Regions from separate parts of the Brucella sp. BE17 genome, predicted to be linked through region 1. Evidence: predicted binding sites of a transcription regulator. Region 1 holds the regulator's gene; each other region holds the start of a gene.

Region 1 (4,041 bases):
TCTGCGCATTGCGATAGGCCGGCTTGTTAAGCACAAAGTCGGGGTTTTCGCTGCCATCCTCATTAAAGCGCATTTCGGCAAAAAGGCCGGTCCCAAGCCCGGTACGCTTGATCGTCTTAAGGTAATCCTTGGGGATGATCATGTCCGTGTCGATATTGACGATCGGCAGAGGGGCCGCAACGCCGGTAAGCTTGGTGAATTTATCCATGTTCTGCGCCTGTCGGTAGAAAAGTTTCAGACTGATTTACATCAGCACTGCGTAGAGTCAACGTTAAGACCCGGTTTCGGGCCCCAAGTGCTGAATAGGTCGCAACCAAACAGAAAAGATAAGCTGGCGAAGGCCGTATTTCAAGCACTCGCATGCTTGCGCTTCATTGTCGTTCGGTGCACAAATCGGCCATGAAGACAATCGCCCGTCCCCGCCGCTCGGTCCTGTTCGTTCCCGCCGTTAATGCTCGCGCTCTGGAAAAGACTCTGACGCTTGATGCCGAGTGCATCATCTATGATCTGGAGGATTCGGTTGCGCCCGAGGCAAAAGCATCGGCGCGTGCAGCACTTGAAGCGCATTTTGCCGCGCACCCTTCAGCCAATTTCGAGCGTATCGTGCGGGTCAATGGTGCCGAGACGCCTTGGGGTAAGGAGGATGTTACCATTGCCGCTGGAATCGGTGCTGACGCCATTCTTCTGCCAAAGGTTGAGCGCCCGCAGGATGTGATCGATGCGGCAAACCGGCTCGATCACCATGACGCTGAGCCAGAAATGGCTATATGGGCGATGATCGAGACGGCGCGCGGTATCCTCAATGCCGACGAGATCGCGACGCTTGGCAATCGTTCAGCGGCACGGCTTGCCGCTTTTGTGGTCGGTTCCAACGATCTCGCACAGCAAACGGGCGTGCGTCTTGATGGGGCGCGCACCTATCTGGTGCCGTGGCTAATGCAGATTCTGCTGGCGGCTCGTGCTGGCGGGCTGACTGTGCTTGACGGAGTCTATAATGATTTCCGCAACGAAACAGGTTTTGCGGATGAATGCGCACAAGGAGCCGCGATGGGTTTTGACGGCAAAACGCTCATTCATCCAAACCAGATCGGCGCTGCTAACCGCGCCTTCTCGCCCGATGAGGGAGAGGTTGCGCATGCCCGCGCGGTGGTCGCGGCGTTCGCGCTGGCCGAAAATGCCGATAAGGGCGTGATTTCGCTTGAGGGAAAGATGGTCGAACGGCTGCATCTTTCCATGGCCGAACGCCTGCTTGCCAGAGCGGGCTTCTAGGCCGGATTTAAGAAAGGACAGACCATGAAACTCTATCGCTTTATAACCGGGCCGGACGATTCCGCTTTTTGCCACCGCGTGACGGCAGCGCTTAACAAGGGCTGGCAACTTTATGGCTCGCCAACCTATGCTTTCAACGCGGCAACCGGCGTCATGCAATGCGGACAGCCAGTCGTGAAGGAAGTGGATGGTGTCGATTACACATCTGACATCAAGCTTGGTGAATATTAGAGCACGGAGTAAATCTGGTCTGATCTGAGCTCTCGGTTTGCGTCTCTCTATTCGCCCAGAGCTTCTGATATGTTGTTTGCAATCTGGATCACGGCCTACCGGGGTGTGCATTGCACTTTGGAATGCCGTGTAACGCGGAGATCATGTCCGCGCCAAGGAAATCCATGAAGAGCTCCTGCGTTTCTGGAACACGGTCTTTGCAGACAACTGGCACGCCAATATCAAAACGTCGATTGCCTTGCAGGGCGCATTTTGTTCTGAATTGTTCCCGGCCAGAATTCGCTATAGCGGCCTGTCTCTGGTTCAGCAGATTGGTCCGATCCTGGGCGGCGGCGTTTCACCACTTATCGCGACGACGCTCCCGGCGGAATATTCAGACACTGTCATGCCCACTGTTCTTTACATGGTGCTGATGGCAATTGTCTCAGCCGTCTGTGCGTTCGCGTTACGACCGCCAAAAACAGCCTAACCCTTCCAAAGTACCTTCCGCTGTCATGACGGAAGGTCCCCGGATTAGCCGATCATGAACGTTGCTGCAAACCCGCTCACCGGTGCAACGCGCTTTAATGTCAGTAGCGACGGATCAACCCGATGAGTTTTCCCTGTACGCGAACCCGATCCGGTCCGAAAATACGCGTCTCATAAGCGGGATTGGCAGCTTCAAGAGCAATCGAAGCGCCCTTGCGGCGGAAGCGCTTTAGCGTTGCTTCCTCATCATCGACGAGGGCCACAATAATTTCGCCGGGGCTAGCCGTCTCGCCACGCCGGATGATGACGGTGTCACCGTCAAAAATACCAGCTTCAACCATCGAATCGCCTCGCACTTCAAGCGCGTAATGCTCTCCCGCCCCCAGCATTTCCGGCGGAAGGCTCAGTGAATGTGTCTGGTTCTGGATGGCGGAAATCGGTACGCCTGCCGCGATGCGACCCATAACGGGCACGGAAACGGTGGCAGAAACGGCATCATTGGTGGTGACGGACGCGGGGCGCGCCGCCTGCTGTGCTGCAGGCGCTTTGCCGAGGCTGCCTTCGATGACGCTTGGCGAAAATTTTCTTTGACTGTTCAGCCCCGGCGCGATCGAATCCGGTAGGCGCAGCACTTCCAACGCGCGCGCCCGGTTGGGTAGCCGGCGGATAAAACCGCGTTCTTCAAGTGCTGTAATCAGCCGATGAATGCCCGACTTGGAAGCGAGATCCAACGCTTCCTTCATTTCGTCGAAAGAAGGGGGAATGCCGGTTTCTTTCAGACGCTCATGAATGAACAGCAAAAGTTCATGCTGTTTGCGGGTCAACATTGGCGACACCCTCCGGCCTAGAACAGATAAGAGAAAAACAAAACCAGAACGAACACTATATGTTCCAGTCTTGTTCTGCAATGGTTTTTAAATAATTAATGTTCAGGCGAAGACGGGTATGCTTGGCGAATTATCGCGAAATGATCACAACATGAGGATGCGGCATGGCTCGCCATTGGCAGTCGCAGTTGCGTTTTCGTCCCGGATTAAAAGCGCGTCGGAGTTGACCAGTGCCGAGAGCATGGAAGAATCTTGCAGCGAATAAGGTGTCGCAACAAGCGTGCCGTCGCCTCGTGTTTCGATTGTCGCGCGTACAAAATCGCGGCGATGATCGTTGGCGGCCATTGGCTGTCCAAGAATGGCGGGCCGGATATCGGTGTCCAGGTTTGTACCGCCCAGCTTTGCGACCAGTGGACGCAGAAAGACGAGGCTGCACACGAGGCTGGAAACAGGATTGCCCGGCAGGCCGATCACATGCACGGTTTTGCTTCCGACTATTTTGCGACCATACATCAGCGGCTTGCCTGGGCGCATGGCAATTTTCCAGAAGTCGAGATCTACGCCGCAATTGCGCAAGGCGACATGGATAAAATCGCGGTCGCCAACCGAGGCGCCACCAACTGTCACCAGCACATCGATGCCGCTCTCCAGCGCCTGCGCGATGGCCGCTTCGATTTTTGCAGGATTATCGGGGATGATGCCCAGATCCTGAGACATGCCACCCGCACGGCGAATGATTTCTGCAACGCCGAGACTGTTGGACGCGACGATCTGGTCAGGTCCCGGCGCGGTGCCTGGAGGGACGAGTTCGTCACCTGTGGCGAGAATGGCAATGCGGGGCCTGCGAAAGACATCCAAGGCTGCATTGCCGCTTGCCGCAGCCAGCGACAGCGCTGCTGCATCCAACTCGCGTCCCGCCTCGAGAACCGTTTTGTCCGGCGCAAAATCCAGCCCAGCGCGGCGAATATGGCGACCTTTGTCGATACCCTCCAATATTGTCAGTTGGTCACCTTTACGGTCTGTATGTTCCTGAATGACGATCGTGTCGGCATTGTCGGGCAGGGGGGCGCCAGTAAAGATGCGAACGGCTTCGCCGGGTCGCAAACTGCCGTTAAAGCGTTTTCCGGCAGCGGATTCGCCAATCACTTTCAGAGGCAGCGGATAAGTGATGTCTGCGGGCGCAATCAGCGCATAGCCATCCATTGCCGAGCAATCGAAGGGCGGCTGCATGAGCTGCGCTTGAACC
Region 2 (4,041 bases), on a different replicon from region 1:
ACGATCTATACGGAATCGGGCTTCCAGCCCTATGCGCGACCGCCGCGCAAGAAAATCCTCTGGATCATTCCGTGGAAGCGGGCCTCCAGTGCCTATGGTTATTCGCAGGCGCTGAGCGGCACATGGGATCGTTACAAGCGCGAAACAGGCCGCTGGACGGCATCGCGTAGTAATTTTAGCGATGCCATCCATTTCATTGGCTGGTATCACTATCAGAGCTATCGGAAAAATGGCATCAGCCGTTCGGATGCCTATAGTCTCTATCTGGCTTATTACAGCGGGCATGGGGGATATTCGCGCGGTGTGTGGCGTGGCAATGCCACAGCTTTGAATGGCGCGAAACGGACACAGGCGATGGCCAATCGTTATGCGGCGCAGTTGCGCTCTTGCGGCGGCATTCGCTAAAACAAACACCGGGGCGATTCTAGTCTTTGAACAATATCCGGCCTTGAAGCGCCATTATAAGCGGCGCGAATCGCAAATTGAGGATGACTATTCCATGTTGAAGAAAATCACTATCGCGCTGATCGGCGTTACTTTTCTTGCGGGCTGCACGACCGATCCCTATACGGGCGAGCAAAAAATGTCGAACACGGCGGGCGGCGCGGGCATTGGTGCGGCTGTCGGTGCGCTCGGTGGCCTTATGGTCGGCGGTTCCAGCCGCGCACAGCGCAATGCCGTGCTGATCGGTGCCGGTATCGGTGCGCTGGGCGGCGGAGCCATCGGCAATTACATGGATCGTCAGGAAAATGAGCTGCGTTCGCAATTGCAGGGAACCGGCGTTTCGGTGACGCGTAATGGCGACCAGATTATCCTCAACATGCCATCCAGCATTACCTTCGATACAGATCAGGACCAGGTGAAGAGCCAGTTCTATGCGACGCTGAATTCTGTTGCCATCGTGCTGCGCAAGTTCAATCAGACGCTGGTGGATGTACACGGCCACACCGATTCGACCGGCAGCGCCAGCCACAATCAAGCCCTGTCGCAGCGCCGCGCCGCGTCTGTGGCCCAATATCTTGGTTCACAGGGTATCGATCCGCGTCGCTTTGCCATTATCGGTTATGGCGCAACCCAGCCAGTGGCCAGCAATGCGAGCCCGGATGGACGTGCACAAAACCGCCGCGTCGAAATTCAGATTTCGCCACTGCGCGCAGCAAGCTAAGCCGGTCAGCTTTCCATCTAAAATGCGGTGCAGCCTTTCATCTGAAAGGCTGCACTTTTTGCGTCTGGCCGAATCGTCTTTTGATAAAACGCTCGGATTAGGCTGTATCATCGAATAGTTTTTATATTCTCTTCAAAATCAAAATTTCGGAACAATAAAAGAACAAAATTTAATTAGTCAAATAAATCAATATGTTGTGCATATTGCAAAACAAGAACAAAACAGATACAAATAGTTCTTGTCGATGAGCCTGCCGGGCTTCAAGCGAGACAAGAGGATGGTGTAAGATGTCTCAGAAATCATTGCGACTTGTTGAGGATAATTCAGTGGACAAGACTAAGGCTCTGGATGCGGCGTTGTCGCAAATTGAAAGGGCGTTCGGCAAAGGCTCGATCATGCGGCTTGGCCAGAACGAAGTGGTTGATATCGAGACTGTGCCAACCGGCTCGCTCTCGCTCGATATCGCGTTGGGCGTCGGCGGCTTGCCCAAGGGGCGTATCGTTGAGATTTATGGACCCGAAAGCTCGGGTAAGACCACGCTTGCGCTGCATACAATTGCTGAAGCGCAGAAAAAGGGCGGTATCTGCGCCTTTGTCGATGCGGAACATGCGCTTGATCCCGTTTATGCCCGCAAGCTTGGTGTGGATCTTGAGAACCTGTTGATATCACAGCCCGATACCGGTGAGCAGGCGCTTGAGATTACCGATACGCTGGTGCGCTCAGGCGCAATCGACGTTCTGGTGGTGGACTCTGTTGCCGCTTTGACACCGCGCGCAGAAATTGAAGGCGAAATGGGCGATTCGTTGCCTGGTCTTCAGGCTCGTCTGATGAGCCAGGCCTTGCGCAAGCTCACGGCGTCGATTTCGCGTTCCAACTGTATGGTCATCTTCATCAACCAGATTCGTATGAAGATCGGCGTGATGTTTGGTTCGCCTGAAACCACAACGGGCGGCAATGCGCTTAAATTCTATGCCTCGGTTCGTCTCGACATCCGCCGTATCGGCGCCATCAAGGAACGTGATGAAGTGGTGGGCAATCAGACCCGCGTCAAGGTGGTCAAGAACAAGTTGGCACCACCCTTCAAGCAGGTCGAATTCGACATCATGTATGGTGCCGGTGTTTCCAAGACGGGCGAGCTGGTCGATCTTGGCGTGAAGGCCGGTATCGTTGAGAAATCCGGCGCATGGTTCTCCTATAATTCACAGCGTCTGGGGCAGGGGCGTGAAAACGCCAAGAACTATCTGAAAGAGAACCCGGAAGTGGCGCTGGAAATCGAGACGACACTACGCCAGAACGCAGGCTTGATTGCCGAGCAACTGCTTGATGATGCCGGGCCTGAGGAAGACGGCGGTGCAGAGGCTGCGGAAGCGTGATCTTCTGTATTTGAAACTGACAACAAAACCCCGCGCTATCAGCGCGGGGTTTTGTTTTTGTACGCGGCATAATCGTATAATTGCTTTTATAGCGCACATTGCTTGTCTGGACAGGAAAGCAGCGCATCGTTAAAAGCGGTCAACCGGAAAATCCATTCGGCCTTTCAAGGTGATCGGATGGATAAGTCTCGCAATTATCGGCTTTTTGCCGGTGTTGTGAGGCTCAAACAAGACAATCGATGCGGCTTCGGGCTCGCATCCATTCAGGGCGGGGAAGCCCAAAGGTGAATTATGGCTGGCGTCAACGAGATCCGATCGACATTTCTCGATTATTTCCGCAAGAACGGGCATGAGGTTGTCTCATCAAGCCCGCTGGTTCCACGCAATGATCCCACGCTCATGTTCACCAATGCGGGAATGGTGCAGTTCAAAAATGTTTTTACAGGACTGGAGCATCGCCCCTATAGCCGTGCGACGACTTCGCAGAAATGCGTTCGGGCCGGCGGCAAGCACAATGATCTCGATAATGTCGGATATACGGCTCGCCACCACACCTTCTTTGAAATGCTGGGGAATTTTTCCTTTGGTGATTATTTCAAGGAAGAGGCGATCCACCATGCCTGGAACCTGATCACCAAGGAATTTGGCCTTCCCAAGGACAAGCTGCTCGTCACCGTCTATCACACCGACGACGATGCCGCGAATTTCTGGAAAAAGATCGCAGGCTTGAGCGATGATCGCATCATTCGCATTGCGACGAGTGACAATTTCTGGGCCATGGGTGACACCGGCCCGTGCGGACCTTGTTCGGAAATTTTCTTTGATCACGGCGATCATATCTGGGGCGGACCTCCCGGATCTCCCGATGAGGACGGCGACCGTTTTATCGAGATATGGAATCTCGTCTTTATGCAGTTCGAGCAGCTGAGCAAGGATGAACGGGTCGATCTGCCGCGCCCTTCCATCGATACCGGAATGGGGCTGGAGCGCGTTGCTGCCGTTCTTCAAGGCGTGCATGACAATTACGATATCGACTTGTTCACGGCGTTGATCCGCGCTTCGGAAGAAGCAACCGGCATCAAGGCTGAGGGCGATTTCCGCGCCAGCCACCGTGTGATTGCCGATCACTTGCGCGCATCGAGCTTCCTGATTGCCGATGGCGTGCTGCCATCCAATGAAGGCCGCGGCTATGTGCTGCGCCGCATCATGCGTCGCGCCATGCGTCACGCACAGTTGCTTGGTGCCAAAGAGCCGCTGATGTGGCGTCTGCTGCCGGCCCTTATCCGCGAGATGGGACAGGCTTATCCGGAACTTATTCGTGCTGAAGCGCTCATTTCCGAAACGCTCAAGCTTGAGGAAACCCGTTTCCGTAAGACATTGGAGCGCGGCCTTGGCCTTTTGTCGGATGCGTCAAGTACGCTTGGTGAGGGGGATCGCCTTGACGGTGAAACCGCTTTCAAGCTTTACGACACTTATGGCTTTCCACTCGATCTCACGCAGGAT
Region 3 (4,041 bases), on a different replicon from region 1:
GGATGCCGACGTGGTACTGTTCGTGTTCCGTGAGGAATATTACGTCAAGAATCTCGAGCCGCGTGATGAATTCGATCCGAAATACGAGGAATGGAAGCAGCATTTCGAGAAGGTCAAGGGCACAGCGGATGTGATCATCGCCAAGCAGCGCCACGGTCCGACGGGCACGGTAAAACTGTCGTTCCAGGCGGAATTCACCCGCTTTGCCGATCTGGCTGACGGCTCTTATCTGCCCGAACAATACGAATAACAACGCTTCATAACAGGGCTTTACAGTCCTCCCATTCGTAACACGGCAACACAAGCAACACCGAGAAACGTTGCACCAAGCAATGGCAAGCGAAGGGCTGCAAGAGCCGTGACAATGCAGGCAATGGTTTCCGCCATGCCTGTGGCAAGGGCAGTGGGTGCCACCACTGCCATCAACACTGCTGGCGGGATCGCACTCAAAATTTGCTGCATATGCGCCGAAATGCGCACGTGCCGCACCAACAAAAGCCCGGTAATGCGCATGAGTGCGCTTGCCAGAGCCATGGCGAGAATGGCGGTCAGCGTGGCTATTTCAAAGCTCATTGCCCATTCTCCTGCACTTCTTTGCGCCCGTACAAGCTGGCAACCAGAAGGCCTGCCGCGGCACCGGCTGCGATATACCACACGCCAGGCAGGTAACGATTGGTAACAACGGCAGCAATGGCACTTGCAAGCAGGATCAGACCCGTTTGCGGCCCCTTCCAGAACTTCATGATCAGCACGATGAACACAGCTGGAAAAGCAAAATCAAGACCGATCACCGCCGGGTCGCCAAGTGTATCGCCGACAAGTGCGCCGAGAAAAGAAGCGAGAACCCAAGCCGCATAAAAGGGCATGACAAGCCCTGCAAAATAAAGCGGCGTGAGTTTCCCGTTCCGCACTTTCAGCTCGGCCATCGCCCAGCTTTCATCGGTCAGGAAAAGCACCGCCAGATATTTGCTCCAACCGGTAAAGGTCTGCATGTGGCGACCAATGGAGGCGGAAAGCAGGATGAAGCGCAGATTGACCAGCAGCGCAGCAAAACCCACCCCCGACCAGCTTGCCGGATGGGTCCAGATATCCATAGCGACGAATTGTGCACTTCCGGCAAAAACCACAGCGCTCATCAAGGTAATTTCCGCGAGCGACAATCCCTTGCTCGCGGCGACCGCGCCATAAATTGCGCCGATGGGAATAACGGCGGCCACAAGAGGCATCATCGTGCGCATGCCCGCCCAGAGGTCTGAAATGGGTTTCTTCTTCATGAGCCTGCTTTAGCTTTTTTATAAAGTCTCGTCTTCGGTGAAATTAAAGCAGAATAACGACGTCACTTGATTCCTGTTTTGTTCTCATCTACCACAGATATCCATCAAGTATGACAGGGAAATCATGGCCAAGGCGCGTATTCAGTTTATCTGCCAGAATTGTGGTTCAGTGCATACGCGCTGGGCGGGCAAGTGCGACGGTTGCGGCGAGTGGAACACGCTGGTCGAAGAAGGCACCAACAGCGGCATCGGCGGCGGGCCGGGTGCGATCCTGTCCAAACGCAAGGGACGTGCCGTAGCACTGACCTCACTCTCCGGCGATATCGAGGATGCACCACGCATCATTTCCGGTATTTCCGAACTCGACCGCGTCACGGGTGGTGGCTTCGTACGTGGCTCGGCCTTGCTGATCGGTGGTGATCCGGGCATCGGCAAATCGACACTTCTGACACAAGCCGCAGCGGCTCTCGCCAATCGCGGCCATCGCATCGTCTATGTGTCTGGTGAAGAGGCGGTGGCGCAAATCAGGCTGCGCGCACAAAGGCTTGGTGTTGCAGGATCATCGGTCGAGCTTGCGGCGGAGACCAATGTCGAGGATATTCTGGCAACCCTCGCCGATGGCAAGCGGCCGGATCTGGTCATTCTGGATTCGATCCAGACGCTATGGACCGACATGGCCGATTCGGCACCGGGAACAGTCACACAGGTGCGTTCTTCCGCGCAGGCGCTCATCCGCTATGCCAAGCAGACAGGTGCAGCTGTAGTGCTGGTTGGTCACGTCACCAAGGACGGTCAGATTGCAGGCCCGCGTGTGGTTGAGCATATGGTCGACGGCGTTCTCTATTTCGAGGGCGAAGGCGGGCATCAATATCGAATCCTGCGCACCGTCAAAAACCGTTTCGGCCCCACCGACGAGATCGGCGTCTTCGAAATGTCCGACGGAGGCCTGCGTGAAGTCTTGAACCCCTCCGAACTCTTTTTGGGCGAGCGCAACGCAAAAGCACCTGGCGCCGCCGTCTTCGCCGGCATGGAAGGCACAAGACCGGTGCTGGTGGAAATACAGGCACTCGTGGCTCCCTCCTCGCTCGGCACACCGCGCCGCGCAGTCGTGGGCTGGGACGGGGGACGGCTTGCCATGATTCTTGCAGTGCTTGAATCCCATTGCGGTGTGCGTTTTGGCCAACATGACGTCTATCTCAATGTCGCGGGTGGCTATCGCATCAGCGAGCCAGCAGCCGATATCGCAGTGGCAGCGGCGCTGGTTTCCTCCATGGCCGGTATTGCGCTTCCGCCAGATTGTGTTTATTTCGGCGAAATCAGCCTTTCCGGTGCTGTTCGCGCAGTCACCCATGCGGTACAAAGACTGAAAGAAGCTCAAAAGCTTGGCTTTACCCAGGCGGAAGTGCCTGGCGGCAGTGGCGAACTGTGGAAAGATCGTAACTTCCGCCTGATGGAAACCGTCGCTCTGGCCGATCTTGTCGCGCGCATTGCTGCTTCGGGCACCAGCCCGCAGTAATAACAGGGTGGTCTGAAAGCAGGAAGATTCTGTCAACCTTCCGGTGATAGGGTTTTCGGCATTGATCCGAATCATGTGGTTTTCGCGCCGGGAATGCATGAATTATAGTTGCGTGGCAGTCCTATTTGAGGAATGAAGAGCCACCGTTAGAAGTTTGACTGCCCTGTGCGCTTTTATGCGCACCGTGAATTAAGGACAGGCCAGAATGCCGATAACCATTCTCGATGGAATTTTACTTGGGATAACGCTGGTATCAGCCGTTCTGGCGATGGTACGCGGCTTTTCCCGCGAAGTGCTGTCACTTGTTTCCTGGGCCGCGGCAGCGGTCGCCGCCTATCTTTTCTATAAGCCGCTGCTGCCCTATATCAAACCCTATATCAGCAACGATACGATCGCCATGATCGCAGCCATGGCTTTGGTGTTCCTTTTGGTGCTGATCGTGGTTTCGCTGATCACCATGAAGATTGCCGATTTCATTATCGACAGCCGCATTGGTGCGCTTGATCGTACGCTGGGGTTCTTGTTTGGTGCAGCACGCGGCGTTCTCCTGGTGGTGGTAGCGCTTCTGGTGTTCAATTCACTGGTTCCGCAGAACCAGCCCGGTTGGATCACCAATGCCAAGTCGAAGCCAATGCTCGATTCGTTCGGCCAACAGCTTCGCGGTCTTCTGCCCGAGGATCCGAACGCAGTGGTCGACAGACTGCGCCCACAGCAAAATGTGCCCACGACTGGCGAGCAGCAGGAAACGCCTGTTCCCGACGACACACCGGCCGAACCATAAGCTCAATATCCTCAGGCGCTTTTTGAAACCGGCTTTGCCGGTTTCATCTGTTTTAGAGATCAACGCCGCCTATATAGGTGAATATGCGCTGATCCAATTGAAGGGAACGCTTTCAAAATGGCGTTCTTTCCTGTAAACGTTGCTTTTAACAAACCGCATCGAAAGGCTTTGCGGACAATGTCCCAACATTCGCATGATGAAACCCCGTTTATGCTGGATGATGACACCCTGCATGAAGAGTGCGGCGTATTTGGTATTCTCGGCCATGAAGACGCAGCCGCACTCACCGCGCTCGGCCTGCACGCATTGCAGCATCGTGGGCAGGAAGCCGCTGGCATCGTCTCCTATCACAATCGCCGCTTTCATTCCGAACGCCACATGGGGCTGGTCGGCGATCATTTCACCGACCCTACAACGCTAAGCCGCCTGCCCGGCGACCGCGCCATGGGCCACGTACGTTATTCCACCAC
Region 4 (4,041 bases), on a different replicon from region 1:
GGGGTTTCGATATGTCTAGCCCACGCCATAACCAGCCACAAAATATTCTTTTCAGTACTCTAGGCGGATTATGCGGCGCACTCGCTATTGCCGCCTATGCGCGGGCAGCCCACAGCGAGGGCAGTCATTTAAGTACGATTGCACCGCTGCTTTTGGCCCATGCCCCTGCCCTGCTGGTTCTCTCACTATTGGCCCCAAGCAACCGTATAGCTCTAATCGGCGGTGCGTTGTTGATCGCCGGGCTGGCGCTATTTTGCGGTGATCTGTTCCTGCGCGATATCACCGGCAACAGGCTTTTTCCGTTCGCCGCTCCTACTGGTGGAACACTCATGATCGCTGGCTGGCTCGGCGTTGCGATCAGCGGCTGGTTTTTCCGAACACGATGAAATGCGTAACGAAATAAAGGGGCCACTTAGCCCCTTTATTTCTGATTGTTATACGATTTACGAATTGCCCTTGAGACGGGCATTGCAGAGGCTGTAGTAACCGCCGCCCTTCTGCACCCACTTCAGGCCACCAAGTGCATTGGCATCCTTCAGAGCATGATACTGTTCGAGGCAGGTGTGCATGCGTGCCTTGCCAGCCGATTCGCTGGAAAATTTCGACGATACAGCCGTCGGGAATTTCATCCCGCGCGGAGCAGCCGTAGTCGGCGCGGAAGGCTCGCGATTACCATCCGTGCTCAATGCAACGGGGTCAGCGCCAGCGCCGCATTCCGTTTTACGGAAGTCGTTCCACTTCAAACCGTCAATACCGCCATCCTTGGCTGCCTGATATTTCGCGCTGCACTGCTTCATGGTCAGCCCCTTCGCAGCATCATCAGCCGCAGCGGGGGCCTTGGCAGTTTTCTTTGCAGGTGCTGCTGGAGCCGCAGCGGGCGCTGCCGCTGCATCGTCACCACATTGCGCCTTGCGGAAATCATTCCACTTCAGATTTCCCAGCGTGCCGGCATCCTTTGCAGCCTGGTACTTGGCGCTGCATTCTTTCATGGTCAGAGCGCTTGCCGGTGTTGAAAAGGCAAAAGCCGCGGCACCCATGATGATGGCAGTGCCTGTCAGAGCTGTAATGGATCGAATGGACATTGCGTCACTCCCTGTCGATTCTGCCTCTTCGGCCACGCCATCGAATTGGTATGTCGTGACCAGTTTTTATTTGGAATTGAAAAGAACTAAGCTGTCGCTCGTCTTTTGTAGTCCATTTCTTTTCCTTGTCAATATTGCGCCCGGCATGATTGACTGTCAATTTATTACGCTATATTCCAAAATTATAAAATACAATTTTTCTAACGGGTGTTGCCTGTCCGTTATTTGAAAGCTCTTTGAAGTAGAGACGCAGTAAAGCCATCAATCACTCTATTGTCTATTTGACCGACCAATCGCTGGACCCAGCATGCCTAAAACCTCGAACATAAAACGGATCATGATTTTCGGCGGTCCCGGTTCGGGAAAGTCAACGCTGGCGCGAAACCTTGGTGACATAACCGGCCTGCCCGTGGTGCACATTGATACACTTTACTGGAAACCTGGCTGGGTCATGCGCGCACGAGAGGAAGTCGGACGCCTGACAAATGCTGTTGCGGATAAAGAGAAATGGATTTTTGAAGGAAACCACAGCGAAACCATGCACTATCGCGCCTCACGCGCCGACATGCTGGTGTTTCTCGATCTATCGACCCCACTACGCCTTTCGCGGATCATCGCAAGAATCCTGAAAACACCAGGGACACACCCGCCCCGATATGGCTGATGGCTGCCCGGAGCGCTTTGATTGGGATTTTCTCAAATGGTCTGCGAACTACCGTAACAACGGGCGTGTCCGTGCGCTTAAACTCTTGGATATTATGCCCGATCAACTCATGAAACATCATCTCAGGCATCCGCGCGAAGTGGTCACCTTTTTGAAGATGATGACCCTTGCTAACCAATCCAACGACTGACAAGAAAAAGAATGGTTGAATCGAATGTGGCCTTCTGTCAGTGCGTCGTCATCCACTCGCGGGCACCACGAAGCGCTGCTGCCAGTTCGCTTTTACTCATGGTCGCGGCAACGCGGTTGCGCAACTGTGCGGCTTTTTCGTTCCCGCGGATGGCAGCAATGTTGAGCCACTTATGCGCTTCGACGACATCGATTTCACAATCGCGACCAATGGCGTATTTCATACCCATTTCCAGAAGAATGCGGTCCTGCGAGGCGATCTTTTCTTTATTCATCAAGCTCTGAAACTGTGCCATTGTCTTTGTCCCTGTTAAATCCCGAGAACCGTCCGGTCTTTGTTTTCGTTTCAGCTTTTCACATCCGCGAAACTGCCGTCTCTGTCGTTCCGTTCATGTTCTTCAAGATAAGGGAAAGGTTTAAAACGCGCGTTAAACCAGATGCTTAACAGCAAGCCAACAAAATCCAAACAAGCAGTAAATTTGGTAATTTGTTAAACATCCAAGCCTCAAATTTCATTCGCTTTTTGATGAAATCCGCCTTGAGCACGCATTGCACGTGGAAACCGGATGCTAACCATAGAATGATCGCGGCGGTTTGATGCCTTTAAACAAGCCCCATCCGAATGACGTAAAACAATGCAAGATTCCGCTTTATCAAAACAGTAATCTAATTTACTTTTACGTATGCGTAAGGATGAGTGAGCGTTTATCCTGAGGCGAGCAGCGTTCAATAAAGCTGGTCATAAGACCATAAGTATTTTGGGAACATATAAGATTTGCCCCTTATTACGGCGGCAGCACTGTGGGAGGAATGAATGATCCGTATTCTCTGTATGGCATTGACACTGGCTGCAAGCTTCAGTGTCCAGGCATTTGCCGACGAGGGCATTGTCGGGAGTTGGAAACGTCCAAACGGCACCATCATCCGCTATGCCGCTTGCGGCGACAATAAATTCTGCGGAACGGTCATGACCGGCGAATACAAGGGCAAGTCCATTGGCACCATGTCGGGCAAGGGTGGCAGCTATAAAGGACAGGTCAACAAGCTCGATGAAGGAAAGACATACAACGGCAAAGCATCGGTCAAGGGCAACAGCCTATCCCTGTCCGGCTGTGTGCTTGGTGGCTTGATCTGCAAGAGTGAAAGCCTCACCCGTCAATAATAAGTATTTAAAAAGGCGGCTAACAGGCCGCCTTTTTCATGTTCATATCACGGAATTAACGTGCCTTCTGGCCGAACAGGATTTTCTGCTCTTCTTCCTTATTGGCGGATGCCATAGCGCGTTCGCGTTCTTCCTTGCCCACCACAAGCCCGCGTTTAACCGCCGGACGTGCATTCACCGTTTCGTGCCAGCGCTTAAGATTGGGAAAATCATCAAGGTTCTGCTCATAATTCTTATAGGCATTAACCCACCCTATGCTTGCCATATCGGCAATCGAATAATCACCTGCAATAAAATCACGACCGGCAAGCTGGCGATCCAATACACCATAAAGGCGGCCCACTTCATTGGTATAGCGGTCGATGCCATATTGAACCTTCTCCGGTGCGTAGTTGCGGAAATGGCCTGCCTGTCCCGACATCGGCCCCAGACCGCCCATCTGCCACATCAGCCACTCATCGACCGCAACGCGCTTGCGTTCATCTGACGGGTAGAATTTTCCAAACTTGCGTCCGAGATATTGCAGGATAGCACCTGATTCAAACACAGAAATCGGCGCGCCGCCCGAACCTTCCGGGTCGATAATGGCAGGCATGCGGTTATTGGGAGCGATTTTCAGAAAGTCCGGCTGAAACTGGTCACCCTTGCCGATATTGATAAATTTCACATCGTAAGGAACGCCAAGTTCCTCAAGCATGATGCTGATCTTAAAACCATTCGGCGTCGGCCAGTAATAAAGCTTGATAGGCTTGGTCTGTTCCACCATTGGGCTTGCTCCTCAATATCGTACAAAACTCCACATTCCAATGATTGGAAACATAAGGCCCATTTTCAAAGGCACAAGGCCGTAACGGTGGATTTAACCCGACATCAGTATTTTTGAACCGCACATGAATGCCGCTCTCAGGGAGGGTTCAGACGCGCTGGCTAAACTCAAAATTGTT

The links. The regulator LexA, encoded in region 1, represses DNA repair genes until DNA is damaged. The targets are predictions, from matches to a motif close to TGTTCNNNNTGTGTTCNG.
Positions count from the first base shown of each region.
Region 2: the regulator LexA is predicted to act here: its motif matches at 1,313-1,330, upstream of recA (recombinase RecA).
Region 3: the regulator LexA is predicted to act here: its motif matches at 1,343-1,360, upstream of radA (DNA repair protein RadA).
Region 4: the regulator LexA is predicted to act here: its motif matches at 2,317-2,334, upstream of AAIB41_RS01915 (sel1 repeat family protein).

Region 1 covers NZ_CP154468.1:279,446-283,486, forward strand. Annotated here, with positions in the region: gene leuD (3-isopropylmalate dehydratase small subunit) at 1-208, opposite strand, end outside; gene AAIB41_RS12765 (CoA ester lyase) at 400-1,269, shown strand; gene AAIB41_RS12770 (DUF1737 domain-containing protein) at 1,294-1,500, shown strand; gene lexA (transcriptional repressor LexA) at 2,070-2,795, opposite strand; gene glp (gephyrin-like molybdotransferase Glp) at 2,940-4,041, opposite strand, start outside.
Region 2 covers NZ_CP154467.1:1,049,761-1,053,801, reverse strand. Annotated here, with positions in the region: gene AAIB41_RS05100 (transglycosylase SLT domain-containing protein) at 1-405, shown strand, start outside; gene AAIB41_RS05095 (OmpA family protein) at 500-1,165, shown strand; gene recA (recombinase RecA) at 1,453-2,538, shown strand; gene alaS (alanine--tRNA ligase) at 2,830-4,041, shown strand, end outside.
Region 3 covers NZ_CP154467.1:187,546-191,586, reverse strand. Annotated here, with positions in the region: gene AAIB41_RS00945 (replicative DNA helicase) at 1-250, shown strand, start outside; gene AAIB41_RS00940 (AzlD domain-containing protein) at 271-573, opposite strand; gene AAIB41_RS00935 (AzlC family ABC transporter permease) at 570-1,274, opposite strand; gene radA (DNA repair protein RadA) at 1,399-2,790, shown strand; gene AAIB41_RS00925 (CvpA family protein) at 2,996-3,571, shown strand; gene purF (amidophosphoribosyltransferase) at 3,749-4,041, shown strand, end outside.
Region 4 covers NZ_CP154467.1:400,778-404,818, reverse strand. Annotated here, with positions in the region: gene AAIB41_RS01935 (DUF423 domain-containing protein) at 12-386, shown strand; gene AAIB41_RS01930 (antifreeze protein) at 444-1,082, opposite strand; gene AAIB41_RS01925 (hypothetical protein) at 1,390-1,746, shown strand; gene AAIB41_RS01920 (hypothetical protein) at 1,739-1,936, shown strand; gene AAIB41_RS01915 (sel1 repeat family protein) at 1,974-2,231, opposite strand; gene AAIB41_RS01910 (DUF2147 domain-containing protein) at 2,750-3,097, shown strand; gene AAIB41_RS01905 (glutathione binding-like protein) at 3,153-3,863, opposite strand.